DNA from 4 places in the Brachybacterium phenoliresistens genome. Region 1 is predicted to be linked to each of the others. Evidence: riboswitches for the same ligand, from Rfam matches in the RefSeq annotation. Region 1 holds a riboswitch; each other region holds the start of a gene.
What was found. A riboswitch is a leader RNA that binds a small molecule or an ion and turns the genes downstream of it on or off. The one in region 1 is predicted to bind thiamine pyrophosphate.
Positions count from the first base shown of each region.

Region 1 (4,203 bases):
CAGCACCACCGGCACCCCGGCGCGCGCGGTGATCAGGGCGATGTTGTGCGGGTTGAGAATCCCCAGCCCCGTGCCGATCGGGGAGCCCAGCGGCATCACCGCGGCGGCGCCCGCCTCCTCCAGCTGGCGGGCGAGGACCGGGTCGTCGGTGGTGTACGGCAGCACGGTGAATCCGCGGCGCACCAGCTCCTCCGTCGCCTCGAGCAGCTGCACGCCGTCGGGCAGGAGGGTGTCCTCATCGGCGATGACCTCGAGCTTGACCCAGTCGGTCTCGAGGGCCTCCCGCGCGAGCTCTGCGGTGAGGACGGCGTCGCGGGTGCTGTAGCAGCCGGCGGTGTTCGGCAGCGCCATGATGCCCAAGCGCTGCAGCAGGGCGAACACCGAGGTGCCGGCATCGGCGGAGAAGCGGCGCATGGCGACGGTGGTCAGCTCGGTGCCGGAGGCGATCAGCGCCCGCTCGAGCGCGGCGAGGTCGGTGGCGCCGCCGGTGCCCATGATGAGGCGGGATCCGATGGTCCTCCCGGCGATGACCAGCGGGTCCGCGGCGGCTCCCGGCTGCGCGGGGGCGGTGGTCGAGGGCGCGGCGGCGGGGGCGGCGGTCGCCGGGGTGGGGGTGTCGGTGGTGGTCATGCTCAGCCTCCTTGGACGGCGGTGACGAATTCGCAGCGGGCGTCGGCGGCGAGCGCCGTGGCGGCCCAGCGGCTGCGGGGGACGACGGTGTCGTCCAGCGCGACGGCGACGCCGAGCGCGCGGCCGTCCAGGGCGCGGCCGTCCTCGCCGACGGGGTGGCCGATGCGGTCGGCGACCAGGTCGCGGACGGTCCAGCCGGCCGGGACCTCGGCGGGCTCGCCGTTGATGGTCACGGGGATCATGCGGGCTCCTTCGTGAAGCGCTCGGGGCGGACGGCCGCGGGCAGGGACGCGTCGCGGCCGTCGATGATGTCGGCGGTGCGCTCGGCCGCCCAGGCCGAGAGCAGGATGCCGTGGCGGTGGTAGCCGGTGGAGACGATCACCTGCTCGTGGCCGGGGACGGGCCCCAGCAGCGGCAGGTCGTCGGGGGTGCCGGGGCGGTCGCGGGCGGTGACCTCGACCAGCTCCGTCTCGCGGATCGAGGGGAGGATCTCGGCGCTGTCCTGGATCAGCTGCAGCACCCCGCCGGTCGAGGGTCCCTGCAGCGTGTCCTCCCGGCTGGTGGCGCCGAGGACGATCCCGCCGCCGTCGCGCGGCACGCAGTACACGGCACGGCCGCGGACGATCGCCCGGACGGTGCCGGTCAGCAGATGCTCCTCCCCCGGCATGAGCAGGGACGAGGGGACGCGCAGGCGGAGGATGTCGCCGCGCACGGGACGCAGCGCGAGGTCGAGCTGCTGATGCGGTCCCGCGATCGCCGGCGCCCCGAGCCCGGCGGCCAGGACGATGCGGTCGGCGGGGACGGCGTCCAGGCCCGGGACGGCGCCGATGCGCAGGCGCACCCCGTGGGCCTCGAGGGCCGCGACCACGGTGCGGGCCAGGGTGCGCGGGTCGACCTGGTGGTCGCTGCCGATGCGCACGGCGCCGGCGATGCCGCGGGCCAGCGCCGGCTCGAGGCGGCGCGCCTCGCGGGGCAGCAGCTCCTGCACCTCGGCTCCGGCGCGGCGCTGCAGGACGGCCAGGTCGTGCAGGGCCGCGAGGTCGGCATGGTCGCGACCGACCACCAAGGTCGGGTCATCCCGGTATCCGGCGGATCGCGCCGTCGCCGGCCGGGAGAACTCGCGCGTCAGCTCGGGAAGCCGGGCGGCGAGGCGCCGATGGGCGAGGGCCGCCTCGCGCATGATCCCCCACAGCGGCCCCTGACCCACCTGCACCTCGGCGGCGGGGGCGAGCATGCCCGCGGCGGCGTGGGTGGCGCCCTCGGCCACCCCGGTGGAGCGGACCTCGACCTCGTGGCCGCGACGGCGCAGCTCGAGCGCGGTGAGCAGACCGACGATCCCCGCGCCGATGACGACGACATGCACGTGTGCGATTCCTCCTGACGGCGGCATGACCCGCATCCAGTCGTAGTGGTCGGCGCCTGACGCCCTCTCAGCCCGTTCCTCCGGGCTCCCACGGAACGTCCGCGAGTGTACCTGTGGGACGCTATGACCATGAGTGCTGACCAGCTGACGGGCGCGGAGCCCCAGGACATGCCGGGGGTCCCCGCCCCCGCCCCGGGCACGGAGGAGCCCGCCCCGAGCACGGCGCAGTCCGGCGCGGGGACGGAGGAGCCCGGCGCGGGGACGGAGGAGCCCGGCGCGGGGACGGAGGAGCCCGGCGCGAGCACGGCGCAGTCCGGCGCGGCGGCGACGGCGGCGGCCCGGCGACGGGCGGTCTCGCCGGAGGGCGCCCGGCGTCGCGGCCGGCTGACCCGCGCCCGGCTGTACGTGTGCGTGGACCTCTCGCGCGGCCTCGAGGAGCTGCTCGCCTTCGCCGAGGCCGCCTTCCGCGGCGGCGTGGACATCCTGCAGGTGCGCGACAAGTCCGCGGAGGCGCGCGCCGAGGTGGAGGCCCTGCGGGCCCTGCGCCCGATCGCGGACCGTTTCGGGGCGCTGCTGGCGGCCAACGACCGGGCCGATGTCGCGGTGCTCGCGGGCGTCGACGTGCTCCACCTCGGGCAGGGCGACCTGACCACGGCCGATGCCCGATCCCTGGTGGGTCCCGACGTGCTCATCGGCCGCTCCACGCGCACCGAGGAGCAGATGCGGCAGGCGCACGACGACCCGGGGATCGACTACTTCTGCACGGGGCCCGTCTGGGAGACGCCCACCAAGCCGGGCCGCGCCGCGGTGGGCCTGGCGCTGCCGCGCGCCGCGGCCGAGCACCGCGACGCCGCCGCGCATCCGACGCCGTTCTTCGCGATCGGCGGCGTGGACCTGGACCGGGTGCCCGAGGTGCTCTCCACCGGCGCCGACCGCATCGTGGTGGTCCGCGCCGTCACCGAGGCCGAGGATCCGGAGGCCGCGGCCCGGGCGCTGCGCGCGGCCGTCACCGGGGCCTGACCCGGACTGCGGGGCTCAGCGCTCCCGCAGGCGGCGGGCCATGCGGTCCATGCTGGCGTGGGCCTCGGCCAGCCCCACTTTGTTGAGATGCCCGTGCGGGACGCCGCGGCTGAGCGCGAGCTCGACCTCGACCCCGGCGGCCTCGAGCTGCTGGGCATAGGCGCGACCGCTGGGGCGCAGCCCGTCGAACTCGGCGACGTCGATCAGCGTCGGCGGCAGATGGTCGTGCCGCGCCGCGAGGGCCGGGAACTCGTAGCCGGTCGCCTCGCTGCGGGGACGGCCGGTGTAGGTCTCCCCCATCACCGCGACGGACTCGGCGGGGAACCCGCCCAGCGGGGCGCAGGCCGCCAGCGCCGCGGCCTCCTCCGCATCCGGGGCCGGCATCTCGATGTGCGCGACGGGGTACATGAGGAAGGACTGCCACGGCGGCGCGCCCTCGTCGGCCAGGCGCAGGCTGAGGCAGGCGGCGAGGTCGCCGCCGGCGCTCGCCCCGCCCACGGCGATCCGTGCCGGGTCCGCCCCCAGCTCCGCGGCGTGCTCGCGCACCCAGGTGAAGGCGGCGTGCACGTCGTCCAGCGGGATCGGCGCGTGGATGCCCGTCTCCCCGTCGAGGTTCGGGGCGGGCCTGCCCGAGGGCTCGTCGCACAGGCGGTAGAACACGGAGACGACCACGGCGTCGGCGCGCCCGGCCACGCCCCGGGAGACCTCGTGGGCCTCGGGCATGTCGAGGTCTCCGTGCTGGAAGCCGCCGCCGTGGATCCACACCAGCGCCGGGCGGGCGGGGGCGGTGGCGGCATCGGCCGCCTCGACCGCGTCCCCGGAGGCGCGCGGGGTGTAGATCCGCACCGGCACCCGGCCGTGCGGTCCGGGCAGGTCGCGGTCGACGATGTCGAGGTCCCAGCTCTCCGGCGCGCCGAAGGGCGCGCGCCAGGCGGCCTCGGCCTCGGGCGACAGGGCGTCCTCGGGGCCGAGGCCCTCGAGCAGGTGGGCGCGGGCGGCGAGCTGCGGCGCCCAGGCGGCGTCGGCGGCAGGGGACATGAGAGGGCTCCCGGGGTCGAGGGGGCGGTGGGGTCAGGACGGGCCCGGCCGCGTCAGGGAGAGTCGCGGCCGGACCGGGGCAGGGCAGGGCAGGGCAGGGCAGGTCGGTCAGGGAAGATCGCGGACGGTGATGCGGAAGGCACGCGTCAGCG
Region 1 is NZ_BAAAOW010000009.1:69,003-73,205, forward strand. It holds gene ABD234_RS15945 (thiazole synthase) at 1-495, opposite strand, end outside; gene thiS (sulfur carrier protein ThiS) at 633-872, opposite strand; gene thiO (glycine oxidase ThiO) at 869-1,993, opposite strand; TPP riboswitch at 1,989-2,095, opposite strand; gene thiE (thiamine phosphate synthase) at 2,123-3,013, shown strand; gene ABD234_RS15965 (alpha/beta hydrolase fold domain-containing protein) at 3,029-4,051, opposite strand; gene ABD234_RS15970 (DUF6807 family protein) at 4,160-4,203, opposite strand, start outside.

Region 2 (4,203 bases), on a different contig from region 1:
CGAGCTGGACCGGGGCCTCGCGCAGCTGCTGCCGCTGACCCTCCGGGCCCGCGGCATCGCCCCCGACCGCTACCGGCTCGTGCACGCCGACGCCCTCGCCGTCACCGAGCTGCCCGAGCTGCCGGAGGCGGGCGAGCCCCGGATCCTCGTGGCGAACCTGCCCTACAACGTGGCCACGCCGATCCTGCTGACGCTCCTCCAGCGCTTCCCGCAGCTGCGCGAGGCGATCGTCATGGTCCAGTCCGAGGTGGTGGACCGCCTCGCCGCGTCCCCCGGCTCGCGGATCTACGGCGCCCCCAGCGTCAAGGCCGCCTGGTACGGCCGCACCGAGCGGGCCGGGCAGATCTCCCGGCAGGTGTTCTGGCCGGTGCCCAACGTCGACTCCTCCCTGCTGCGGCTGACCCGCCACGAGCAGCCGATGGGCACCGAGGAGGAGCGGGAGCGGGTGTTCGCCGTGGTCGATGCGGCCTTCGCCCAGCGGCGCAAGACACTCCGCGCGGCCCTCGGCGGCTGGGCGGGCTCCTCCGCGCGCGCCGAGGAGATCCTGCGCGCCGCCGGAGTCGACCCCGGGGCCCGCGGCGAGACCCTGGACGTCGCCCGCTTCCACGCCATCGCCCGCGCCGCCGACGGCATCGCCTGACCCGCGGGAGCGGCCGGACCGAGCGGCCGGACTCCGAAGGGCGTGCACGGATGGCTGTCTCAGGGCCGCGAGCCAGGCGATTGCCTGGCTCGAGGCTCTCAGGCCGCCGTTCGTGCTCGCTCAGCTCGTGGGATGCCCGCTCGGATCGCAGGGCGCCCGCTCGGATCCCCGGGCGCCCGCTCGGATCGCAGGGTTCCCGTTCGGATGCCCGGGAGCTCGCTCGGGTCTCAAGGGCGCGGAGCGGGCCTGTCCCACAGGGCGTGGAAGTGGTGGACGGGGCCGTGGCCGCCGCCCACGGCGAGCTCGTCCGCGTGCGCGAGCGCGCCGGTGAGATAGTCCTTGGCCTGCCGCACCGCCTCGACCATCCCGTGACGCGGCAGCAGCGCCGCGACGGCGGCGGAGAGCGTGCACCCGGTGCCGTGGGTGTTGCGGGTCGCGATGCGCCGGGCCGGCAGCTCGAGCACGGCATCGTCCGCGGCCGCGGCCCCAGCCAGCAGGTCCACGCTGGTCTCCCCGACCAGATGGCCGCCCTTGAGCAGCACCCACGCCGACCCGAGGGCCAGCAGGTCCGGCACCTGCTCCCGCATCCGCGCGAGGGAATCCGCCTCCCGCGCCGTGCCCCCGGTGCCCCCGGCGCTCCCATCGGCCGCCTCGGCCTCTGCCGGCCCGGTCGCCGGGGTGCCCGTCCCGGCCCGGACGGGTGCGCGATCGGCATCCGCGCCGTCCGCCACCGCCCAGGCCCCCAGGTCGGGGGCGGCGCCCAGCAGCACGGCGGCCTCGGGCAGGTTCGGGGTGATGAGCGCGGCGCGGGGGACCAGTCGGTCCCGGACCACGGCGACGGTCTCGTCGCTGATCAGGCGGTCGCCGCTCTTGGCCACCATCACCGGGTCGATCACCAGCGGCACCTCGGGGATCTCCGCCAGGACATCGGCCACCGCGGCGGCGATCGGGGCGGTGGCGAGCATGCCCAGCTTGATCGCATCGACGCGCACGTCGTCGATCACGGAGCGGATCTGGGCGGCGACGAACTCGGGCTCGAGGACCAGCACGTCCTGGACTCCTCGGGTGTTCTGCGCGACCACGGCGGTGACCGCGCTCATCCCGTAGGCGCCGAGGGCGGAGAAGGTCTTCAGGTCCGCCTGGATCCCCGCCCCGCCGCTGGGATCCGTCCCGGCGATCGTGAGGACGTTCGGGATCCGGGGCGCGTCCGTCGGGCCGGGGCGGCCGGTCGGCTCGTGCAGGACAGGGCTCATGGGTGACATCCCTCCGCGAGTGCGAGCTCGATCAGGTGCGACGGGTCTCATCTCAGCCCGCGCTCCGGACGCGGCGGGCACCCCGTGTCGGCCTCGAACCTAGCATCGGCGCCCCGGCCGGGGCGGCGCCGTCCGGCAGCAGGCCGGCTTCCCCTCGGCCGGGGAGGTGCTATGCTGTGCGCCGATCGACCACGATCACAGGATTGTCACTCCCCGAGGACGCCGCCCGATCGCCACCGTGCGATGACAGGGCAGCGCTCCGCCTGAGGGGAGGCAAGGCCTGGGGAACGCCCTGTGGGTGCGCCCCGGGCCTTTTTCGTTGCCCGGAATCGGGCGGCGGCGCGGCCCGGCGGCGGGCGGCGTGCGGGTCCCGAAGCCGGGATCGCCGCCGTGGCGCAGCAGGGGTCCGGTGGACGTGGCGGCGCACCTGCCAGGACGGCGCGAGCCGATGAGAATGCGAGGACGCATCATGAACACACCTGCACCGGGGCCCGATGCCCTCGCGGAGGACATCCTCCGCGGCGTCGGCGGTCCCGAGAACGTCGAGAGCCTCACGCACTGCGCGACGCGCCTGCGCTTCCAGCTCCATGACGGCGACAAGGTCGACCAGGCCGCGCTCGACGCCCTCGACGGCGTCATGGGCACGGTGCCGCAGTCCGGCGACCGGTTCCAGGTCGTCATCGGCGGCGCCGTCGCCAACGTCTACTCCCGGATCATGAACCTCCCGTCGATGACCGGCGGCGGCAGGCCCGCCGCGAAGAGCGACGCCGAGGTAAAGGCCGCGATCCGGGCGAAGAGCCGCGGGAAGTTCGCCTGGCTCGACAACTTCTTCGAGTACCTCTCCGACTCGTTCCGCCCGCTGATGGGCGTGCTGCTGGGCGCCTCGCTGATCATCGCGATCGCCTCGGTGCTCGACGCCCTCGGCGTGGTCGACTTCCGCGCCGCGGACAAGTCCGCCACCTGGGTCTTCGTCGATGCGATGTGGCGCTCGGTGCTCTACTTCCTGCCGATCATGGTGGCCTACAACGCGGCCAGGAAGCTGCAGATCGATCCGTGGGTGGGCTCGGCCGTGATGGCCGCGGTGATGACCCCGAACTTCACCGGCCTGCTGAACCCCGAGGGCGGCACCCCGGGGATCACCTGCACCACCAACGCGACCCTGGGCACCCAGAACTGCGTGGCCGACGTGTTCGGCCTGCCGATGCAGCTGAACGACTACGGCGGCCAGGTGTTCGTGCCGCTGCTGATGGTGGCCCTGCTCGCCCTGGTCTACAAGGGCCTGCAGCGCGTCTTCCCCGAGAACGTGCAGCTCGTGTTCGTGCCGTTCTTCTCGATGCTCATCATGATCCCGGTGACCGCCTTCCTCATCGGCCCGCTGGGCATCTGGGCCGGCAACGGCATCGGCGCGGGCCTGGCCTGGCTGAACGGCAACGCCCCCATCGTCTTCGCGATCTTCATCCCGCTGCTGTACCCGTTCCTGGTCCCGCTGGGCCTGCACTGGCCGCTGAACGCGCTCATGCTGCAGAACATCAACGCCCTGGGCTACGACTTCATCCAGGGCCCGATGGGCGCCTGGAACTTCGCCTGCTTCGGCGCCACCGCCGGCGTGCTGCTGCTGTCGATCCGCCACCGCGAGCCGATCATGCGCCAGACCGCGACCGGCGCCCTCGCGGCGGGCCTGTTCGGCGGCATCTCCGAGCCCTCGCTGTACGGCATCCACCTGCGCTTCAAGCGGATCTACCCGCGCATGCTCGTCGGCTGCCTCGTGGGCGGTCTGATCGTGGGCATCCTGGGCGGCGTGGACACCTCCGCCTTCGCCTTCACCTCGCTGCTGACGATCCCCGTGTTCGACCCGATGGGCGTGTACGTCATCGCGATCGCCGCCGCATTCGTCACCGCCCTCGTGCTCGTGTACTTCTCGGACTACATGACCCCCGCCCAGCGCGCCGAGGCCAACGCCGAGCGCGATGCGGCCGAGGCCGCCGCCCAGAGCTCCGCCGTCGTCGCCGAGCCCGCCGCGCGGGAGCGCGAGCTGGTCGGCGCCGGGGTCGGGGGCGCCGCCTCCGCCGCGGCCGCCGGCTCCGTGGCTGCGGCCGCCGGTGCCACGGCTCCGGCCGGTCCCGCGGCCGATGCCTCCGGCTCCGCCGGCGCGGCCGATGCCTCCGCCGCGGACGCCGCCTCCGGCACGGCCTCGACGGTCCCCGCCGGCCCGGCGGTGCAGATCGCCGCCCCCGTCGGCGGCCGCGTGGTGGGCCTGGACGAGGTGCCGGACCCGGTGTTCGCCTCCCGCGCCCTCGGCGAGGGCGTCGG
Region 2 is NZ_BAAAOW010000002.1:639,911-644,113, forward strand. It holds gene rsmA (16S rRNA (adenine(1518)-N(6)/adenine(1519)-N(6))-dimethyltransferase RsmA) at 1-640, shown strand, start outside; gene ABD234_RS07375 (hydroxymethylpyrimidine/phosphomethylpyrimidine kinase) at 868-1,893, opposite strand; TPP riboswitch at 1,885-1,988, opposite strand; gene ABD234_RS07380 (glucose PTS transporter subunit IIA) at 2,363-4,203, shown strand, end outside.
Region 2: it holds a riboswitch for thiamine pyrophosphate, as region 1 does, so the genes downstream of both, ABD234_RS07375 (hydroxymethylpyrimidine/phosphomethylpyrimidine kinase) here and thiO (glycine oxidase ThiO) in region 1, are expected to answer to the same signal.

Region 3 (4,203 bases), on a different contig from region 1:
CTCGCATCGAACACCTGTTCGATAGAACGACTCTACTCCGCGAAGAGACGTTCTCCCCTCATCCTCCGCGGCGTGTCGCGGCCGCGCCACAGGCACCCCGACGATGGGGACGAACGTGCCCTGGGGAGGAGGAGCGGAGCGCTCCCCGCTGCCCGCGCCGCGAGGTCCCTATCCCGGGGAGAGATGGCCGCGCAGAGTCGTCGCCGCGTACTCCCGCCGGAACCGGCCCCGCTCCCGGAGGATGGGGATGACCTGGTCGATCACGTCCTCAAGGCTCTCCGGCAGGGTCGGGGGCATGAGGTTGAAGCCATCGGCCGCGCCCGCGTCGACCCACGCGATGATCTGGTCGGCGACCTGCTCCGCGGTGCCGATCATCGTCGCGTGCCCGCCGCCGGCGGCGAGCAGCCCCAGCAGCTCCCGGACCGTCGGCCGGGCCGGGGCGGACTCGAGGATCCGCAGCACCGTGGCATACCGGCCCTGCGGACCGGTGAACTCCTCCAGCGGCGGCAGCTCCGGCACGGGGGCATCCAGCTCCCAGGCGCTCGCGTCCTGGCCGATGAAGAAGGACAGCTGGGCGAGGGACTCCCGCGCCGGCAGCAGCGCATCCAGCGCCGCCTTCTTCTCCCGCGCCTCCTGCTCGGTGCGGCCGATGTAGGTGACCAGCCCCGGCATGACGACGATCGAATCCGGGTCCCGGCCCTGCGCCCGGGCCCGCGCGCGGATGTCGGCGCGGTACTCCGTCGCCATGGGGATGTCCCAGGCCACGGCATAGATCCCCTCGGCATGGCGGGCGGCGAGATCGCGCCCGGGCTCCGAGCTGCCGGCCTGGAACAGCACCGGCCGGCCCTGCGGCGGGGAGGGGATGCTCAGCGGCCCGGCGACCCGGAAGCTCTCGCCCCGATGGTCGATGGGTCGGATCCGCTCGACGTCCGCGTAGACCGTGGCGCCGCCGTCGGGCAGGATCGCCTCGGCCGGGAACGAGTCCCACAGGGCGGTGATCGCCTCGATGAACTCATCGGCCCGCGCGTAGCGCTCGGCATGCGGCGGCAGCGCGTCCATGCCGTGGTTGCGGGCCTCCTCGTCGGTCATCGAGGTGACGACGTTGATCCCGGCGCGGCCGCCGCTGATGTGGTCCAGGCTCGCGAGCATGCGCGCCGCGTGGAACGGCTGCCAGAAGGTGCTCGAGATCGTCGTGACCAGGCCCAGGTGCGTGGTCGCCCGGGCCATCGCGGTGAGCGCGGTGATCGGCTCGAAGAACCAGCGCGGCCCGCCGGCGATCCCGGGGACGCCCGCGGACTGCCCGTCCGCGAGGAACAGCGCGTCCAGCGTCCCGCGCTCGGCGAGGCGCGCCAGCTCCTCCCATCGGCCGATGTCGCCCAGCCGCGCCACATCGGAGCCGGGCCGCCGCCAGGCCGCCGAGTGGTGGCCGCAGGCGTGGGCGAACAGGTTCAGGTGGATGGGGCGCGGTGCGGCCGTCATCAGTCCTTCACCAGCCCGCCGTCGACGACGAGGTTCTGGCCGGTGATCGCCCGGGAGAGCGGCGAGGCCAGCAGCAGCACGGCGTCGGCGAACTCCTCGGGGGTGGTCACCGACCCCAGCGGGGTGCTCGCCGCGATCGCGTCGAACACCGCCTCGGGCGTCGCGGCGCTCGCGTCGGTGGTGCGCAGCAGGCCGCCGCTGAGCATGTTCACCCGCACCCCGCGCGGGCCCAGATCTGCGGCGAAGGTCCTGGTCAGGGACAGCAGGGCCGCCTTCGCCGCGGTGTAGTCGTGGTAGGGGACCACGGGGTTCTGGAACAGGTTCGTGCCGATGGTGACGACCCGCCCGGAACCGGCGCGGTCGAAGTGGGGCAGGGCGGCCTGGACCAGGTTGACGGTGCCCTGGACGGATCCGGCGAACTGGGCGGCGAAGGCCTCGTAGCCGATCTCCGCGGCCTTCGGGCGGGCATCGCCGTCGAAGGCGAAGTCGGTCAGGGCGTTGGAGACGACGGTGCTCACCGGCGCTCCGAAGTGGTCCTCGGCCTCGGCGAACAGGGCGTCCAGCGCCGCGCGGTCGCGGACGTCGGCCCGCACGGCGAGGGCCCGCCCCTCGTGCGCGGCGGCGATCTCGCGGGCGGCGTCGGCGCTGCGCAGATGGTCGATCACCACCCGGGCTCCCTCGCGCAGGAACGCCTCGGTGATCGCACGGCCCAGGCCCCGGGCGCCGCCGGTGACCACGACGACCTGCTCGGAGAGCGCAGGGGCGGAGGAGGGCGCGGGAGGTGCCGCGGAGCCGCGGGGAGCCGCATCGGGCTGGGCCGTCGGATCGGGCTGCGCGGCGGGATCGGGCTGGGCTGCGGGGACGGGATCGGTCATCGTCTGCCTCTCGATTCGGCGAGAGGCACCCCCGAGCGTGACCTGCACGGATGCACCGGTCACCCGGGGCATCCGGCGCACGGCCGCTGCGACAATCCCTCCGCCAGCGTGAACTGGATCAGGTTCGACGGGTGTGTTCTCAGCCGCGCGTGGCGGCACCCCGTGTCACGCCCGGCACACTACCCGATGCCCCGTGCCCGCCGGCGCGACCGCCCCTCGCGCTGAGACCCCGCGGGATCGGCCGGCCAGGGTGCAGGCCGCGGTCCCGGGACGCCCCGTGGCGAGCCTCGGACGAATCGACCTGCGCGTTCGCATGACATCGGCCGATGTCGGAGAGATACTTGATACCCGGCGCAGGTGGCCGCCCCGGCCGCCGGAGGCGCCGGCTCGCCGAAGGAGATGGGCAGATGGAGATCCTCCTGTGGACCCTGGCCGGACTTCTCGCGGTGGTCTTCGCGACCTCGGGGACCACCAAGCTGGTCAGCTCCCGTGAACGACTGATCGAACGGACGCCGTGGGTCGAGCAGTTCCCGCATCCCTCCGTGCGCGGCATCGGAGCGCTCGAGGTGCTCGGGGCGATCGGCCTGATCCTCCCGGCAGCGCTCGGCATCGCCCCCTGGCTGACGGCCTTCGCCGCCGCGGGGCTGGGCATCACCATGGTGTTCGCCGCGCTGCTGCACCTGCGACGCGAGGAGGACGACCTCCCGGCGGCGATGCCCGCGATCGTGCTGGGCATCCTCTCGGTGTTCGTGGCGTGGATGCGGTTCGGGCCGTACGCGTTCTGAGCCCCGGGCCCTCCCGCGCAGAGTGCCGCGCCGCGCCGTCGGGTACGGTGCCACGGTCCCGTCCCTGCGCCGATCCCGGCGTCTCCTGAAAGGCCTGGCGTGGCCGAGAGCAAGTCCCCGACCGTCTACGACGTCGCGCGCGAGGCCGACGTCTCGATCGCCACGGTCTCCCGCGTGCTGCGCAGCCCCGAGAAGGTGAGCGTCTCGACGCGAGAGCGCGTGCTCCAGGCCGTGCGGCGGCTCGGGTACGTGCCCAACGCGAGCGCCCGCGGGCTGGCCGATCGGCGCACCGGCGTGCTCGGCCTGCTGATCCCGGGCCACGACATCCCGGCGACGAGCCGGCGCCTCCCCGCGGAGGACGGAGCGCCCGCCGTCGTGGAGTTCCTCGACGACCGCGACGGACGCCAGGCCGATCCGTACCGCAACCGCTACTTCGAGCAGCTCGTGCGCGGGGCGGAGGCGGCGGCATGGCGCGCCGGCTACGCCCTGCTCGTCGCGGCCGGGACCAGCGTGAGCCGGGACGTGGTGATGCACGACCTCGCCGGACGGGTGGACGCCCTCGCGGTCGTCGCACGCACCGTCCCCGACGAGCTGCTCCGGGGAAGCATCGGCCGCACCCCGATGGTGACGGTCGCCGGGGAGGGCGGGACGGGAGCCGATGCGGTGCGGGTCGACAACCGCGGCGGGATGTCCGCCCTGGTGCGCCACGTCCTCGCGGTGAAGCCCCCGGGGCCCGTGCTCTATCTCGCCGGCCCGCCGGACTCGCCCGATGCCGCGGGCCGCGCCCGGGGATTCCACGACGCGATCGCCGGCCAGGACGTCCCCTGGCGCACGGCGATGGCCGACTTCACCTGGCAGGGCGGGCACGACGCGGTCACGGCGCAGCTCGAGGAGGAGATCCCCGCGGCGGTGATCGGCGCGAACGACCAGAGCGCCCTGGGGGCGCTCGCGGCGCTGCGCGAGGGCGGGGTCGACGTGCCGGGGACCTGCGTGGTCACCGGCTTCGACGGCATCGACGAGTCCCGCTACAGCACCCCGACCCTCACCACGGTGCGCCAGCCGAT
Region 3 is NZ_BAAAOW010000004.1:14,620-18,822, reverse strand. It holds gene ABD234_RS10395 (LLM class flavin-dependent oxidoreductase) at 169-1,479, opposite strand; gene ABD234_RS10390 (3-oxoacyl-ACP reductase) at 1,479-2,354, opposite strand; TPP riboswitch at 2,432-2,527, opposite strand; gene ABD234_RS10385 (DoxX family protein) at 2,762-3,139, shown strand; gene ABD234_RS10380 (LacI family DNA-binding transcriptional regulator) at 3,239-4,203, shown strand, end outside.
Region 3: it holds a riboswitch for thiamine pyrophosphate, as region 1 does, so the genes downstream of both, ABD234_RS10390 (3-oxoacyl-ACP reductase) here and thiO (glycine oxidase ThiO) in region 1, are expected to answer to the same signal.

Region 4 (4,203 bases), on a different contig from region 1:
ACGAGATGCGCCCGGGTGATGGTCCGCCAGCGCCCCGGCAGCTGCTCGAGCATGCGGTGCCCGGCCATCAGCGCATAGGCGATGCGAGGGCTCAGCCGCGCATGCTGGACCAGGGAGACCATGAGGGCGCGCGGCTCCGCGGCCCGCGCGAGGATCAGCGAGGCGGTGCCGATGGCCAGGGCCCGCAGGCCCAGCGCCACGCCGATGATCAGCCCCTCCGGGGCGGGGCGCGTGAGCGCGTTGACCACCACGATCCCGGCCGCGAACAGCACGAACGGGATCTGGGCGAGCGCCAGGCGTCCCGGAGGGAAGCGGGCGCCGGCGAGGGCGGCCAGCAGCAGCAGCGCGTACAGGACGCCCAGCCGCGGCACGTCGTGCAGGAACAGGGTGACCACGCTGGTGGCCAGCACCAGCCCCAGCAGCACCGTCGGGTTGCGGCGCGCGAGGTAGGCGGGCCTCATCGCAGCACCCCGTCCTCCAGGCGGAGCACCCGGTCCGCCCAGCGATGCGCCGTCCGAGCGTCGTGGCTGGTCAGGAGGACGGCGGCCCCGTCGTCGGCGGCGTCGCGCAGCAGCCGCATGGTCCGCACGGCGGCCGCACGGTCCAGGCCGTACCCGGGCTCGTCGGCCAGCAGGACCTCCCGGCCGTGCAGCAGCATGGCCCCGATCGAGAGCAGCCGCTTCTGCCCGCCGGAGAGCCGGTAGGGGCTGGCCTCGGCGTGCTCGGCCAGTCCGATCCGCGCGAGCATCGCCTCGACGCGATCGGCCGCGCCGACGGGCAGGCCCTCGGCGAGCTCGGCCCGCACGGTGGCGGCGACGAACTGGTCCTCCGGGTTCTGGAGGACGAGGCCGGGCCGCGGGGAGCGGGAGGCGAGGGACTCCAGGAGCGTGGACTTGCCGGCGCCGTTCGCCCCCATGATCGCGACCATCTCCCCGCCGTGGAGGTCCAGCTCCAGGCCGCGCAGCACCGGCCGGCCGCCGCGGGACACATGGAGGTCGCGCACCGTCATCCGCGCGGGCCCCAGGGGCACCTCCCGGGGGAGCCAGCAGCCCTGCGCGGCCAGGCGCGGGCCGTGCCGGGCGAGCACCGCGGCGGTGGGGCCGTCCTCCAGCACGCGGCCCCGCTCGTCCAGGGCGATGGTGCGCGGCGGGAGGCCGGCCAGGCCGCGCTCCCCCGCCCAGTCGTCGAGCCGGTGCTCCACGAGGATCACGGCGACCTCGGCCGGGAGGCCCTGGACGGCGCGGCGCACCGCCGCGACCCCGGCGGCGTCGAGCATGGCGGTCGGCTCGTCGAGCAGGAGCACCGCGGGGCGAGCCGCGAGGGCGGCGGCGAGGGCCACGCGCTGCAGCTCCCCGCCGGAGAGCTCGGCGGTCTCCCGCTCCTGCAGGTGCGCGGCGCCGACCTGCGCGAGCACCTCCGCGACGCGGGGGCCGATGTCCGCGGGCCGCCACCGGCGGTTCTCCAGCGGCAGGGCGACCTCGTCGGCGACCCGCGAGAGGCACACGCCGGCGACCGGGTCCTGCCCCACGAAGCCGACGCGGTCCGAGGTCGCGGCCACGCCCGCGCGGATCGGGTCGATGCCGTCGATGGACAGGGCGCCCTCGACGCGGCCGTGCACGTGCTGCGGGACGGCGCCGGCCAGCGCCCGCAGCAGGGTGGACTTCCCCGCGCCGCTGGGGCCGAGCACGAGCACGTGCTCGCCGGGGCCGATGCTGCCGCTCCAGGGGCCGACGCCCCCGCCGCCGGGCAGGACGATCTCGAGCTCCTCGGCGCGGATCATCGGCGCACGAGCTCGTCCGCGGCGACGGCGGGGCGCAGGTTCGCCAGCACGCCGGTGCGCTCGAGGGCGCGGACGATGCCCCGCGCCAGCAGGCCGCCCAGCAGGGCGCCGCTGAGCAGCTGGAGGGTCAGGCGCAGCGGGAGGATGTCCTGGCCCAGCCAGCCGAAGCGGACGGCGGACCAGAAGAACACGAGGCCCGCCCCGCACAGGCCGGAGGCGAGGAAGACGGCCGCGCCGTAGCGGCGGTAGCGGGTCAGGGCGAAGGGGATCTCCGAGCCGATGCCCTGGATGAGGCCGGTGATCAGCAGCAGGGGCCCGGCGGGGCTGCCGAGGAAGACGACCTCCACGGCGGCGGCGAGCAGCTCCGCGATCACGCCCACGAAGGGCTTGCGGAGGATCGCGAGGGCGATCGGCGCGACCAGCAGCCAGCAGCCGATGAGCAGGTTGCCGGTGAGGTCGCCGAGCGGGCCCATGAGGATCGACAGCGCCGTCCAGGCCTGCACGAAGACCCAGTACAGGAATCCGAAGACGACGCCGAGCACGACGATGACGACGATGTCGCGCAGGGTGAGGCGCGCGGTGGGGCGATGAGCTGCCATGTCAGGGGTTCTTCCCGGGCGATGGCACGGGCGCGGACGGCGGTCGTCCGGCGAAGCTCCCTGCGCCGGCATGATCCGGATCAGGTTCTACGGTCGGAGTTGGAGAACTCCCTCTCAGCCCAGCTCACTGGACTCCCGTGCTCGGCGCGAGTATAGCCGCGCTCAGCTCTCGTCGACGATCTCGGGCTTCTCGTCGGAATCGACGGGGACGTGGTCGTGCCGGCAGATCGCGGCGTTGCCGGGGGCGTGGTGCATGATCGCGTGGGCGGTCGAGCCGAAGCGGCGGCGGCCCTCGCCGTGGTGGCCGACGACGATGATGCGGGCGCTCTCCGCGGCCGCGAGCAGCCCCCGCGGCACGGTGCGGTCCTCGAGGACCTCGCCGGTGACCTCCACCCCGGAGTCCGCGCCGAGCTCCTCGCGCGCCTGGGCGAGCGCGGTCTCGACGATGGCGCGGGCGGCGTCCTCGCTCACGGCGGCGTGGCCGTCGACCACGCGCTGGACGTGGACGATGCGCAGCGGCGCCCTGCGGATCCGCGCCAGGCGCACCCCGGAGGAGACGGCGCCGAGGCCGGCGTCGGATCCGTCGACGCCCACCAGGACGGGGCCGTCGGGCTCCTCCTCGGAGCGCACCACGAGCACGGGGCAGCCGGAGTGGGTGACCAGGCCCAGGCTGACCGAGCCCAGCAGCATGCCGAAGAAGCCGCCGAGCCCGCGGTGGCCGACCACCAGCAGGCGGGCGGTGCGGGAGGCCTCGCCGAGCACGACCCGGGCGTGGCCGGTCACCAGCGAGGTGCCGACCTCGACGCCGGGCGCGGTCTCGCGGGCGAGGTCCGCGGCGTCGGAGAGCAGCCCGAGGGCCTGGTTGCGCAGCCCGCTGCCGGCGACGCCGTCGACGGGGTCGACGTTCTTGCCCAGCAGCGGCCAGATCCAGGCGTGGACGATCCGCAGCTCCCGCCCGGCGTCCCGCGCCAGACGGGCCGCGTAGCGCACGGCGATCCTCGAGGCCTCGGAGTCGTCATGCCCGACGACGATCTTCCCGGTGAAGTCCATGACCCCAACCTACTCCGCGAGCATGACCTGCGTCACCTCGACCCCTTGACAACCTACAACCCTTCGGTTGTAAGTTGGGGGCGTGCACGAGACCGAGGAGGACCGGGCGGACGCCTGGTTCCACGCCCTGTCGGACCGCACGCGCCGGGACATCCTGCGGCGCGTGCTGGCCGGCGAGTCCTCCGTCTCAGCACTCGCCCGGAAGTACGACATGAGCCTCACGGCCGTGCAGAAGCACGTCGCGGTGCTCGAGAGGGCCGGCCTCATCACCCGGCGTCGGGCGGGCCGGGAGTCCCTGGCCCGCGGCGACGTCGAGGCGGTGCGATCGGTCCAGACGCTGCTCACCGAGCTCGAGGCCGTCTGGCGCGGGCGCATCGCCCGCATCGACCAGCTCCTCGAGAGCTCAGCCCAGGAGGATTGACCCATGCCCGTCACCGACGTGACCCACGACCTCGACGCCCTCACCCTCACCCTGACCGCGCGGTTCGCCGCGCCGATCGACCAGGTCTGGGACGTGTACGCCGACCCGCGCAAGCTCGAGAAGGTCTGGGGTCCCGAGACCTACCCCGCGACCGTCGTCGACCACGAGCTCGCCCCCGGCGGCCGCGTCACCTACTTCATGACCGGCCCCGAGGGCGACAAGCACTACGGCTACTGGGAGGTGGACGCGGTCGACGCCCCGCGGTCCTTCACCTTCCGCGACGGCTTCGCCGACGAGACCTTCGCGAAGAACCCCGAGCTGCCCGAGTCGACCAACGAGTTCGTCTTCTCGGA
Region 4 is NZ_BAAAOW010000006.1:80,706-84,908, forward strand. It holds gene ABD234_RS13285 (energy-coupling factor transporter transmembrane component T family protein) at 1-461, opposite strand, end outside; gene ABD234_RS13290 (ABC transporter ATP-binding protein) at 458-1,780, opposite strand; gene ABD234_RS13295 (ECF transporter S component) at 1,777-2,379, opposite strand; TPP riboswitch at 2,420-2,528, opposite strand; gene ABD234_RS13300 (universal stress protein) at 2,542-3,429, opposite strand; gene ABD234_RS13305 (ArsR/SmtB family transcription factor) at 3,512-3,850, shown strand; gene ABD234_RS13310 (SRPBCC family protein) at 3,854-4,203, shown strand, end outside.
Region 4: it holds a riboswitch for thiamine pyrophosphate, as region 1 does, so the genes downstream of both, ABD234_RS13295 (ECF transporter S component) here and thiO (glycine oxidase ThiO) in region 1, are expected to answer to the same signal.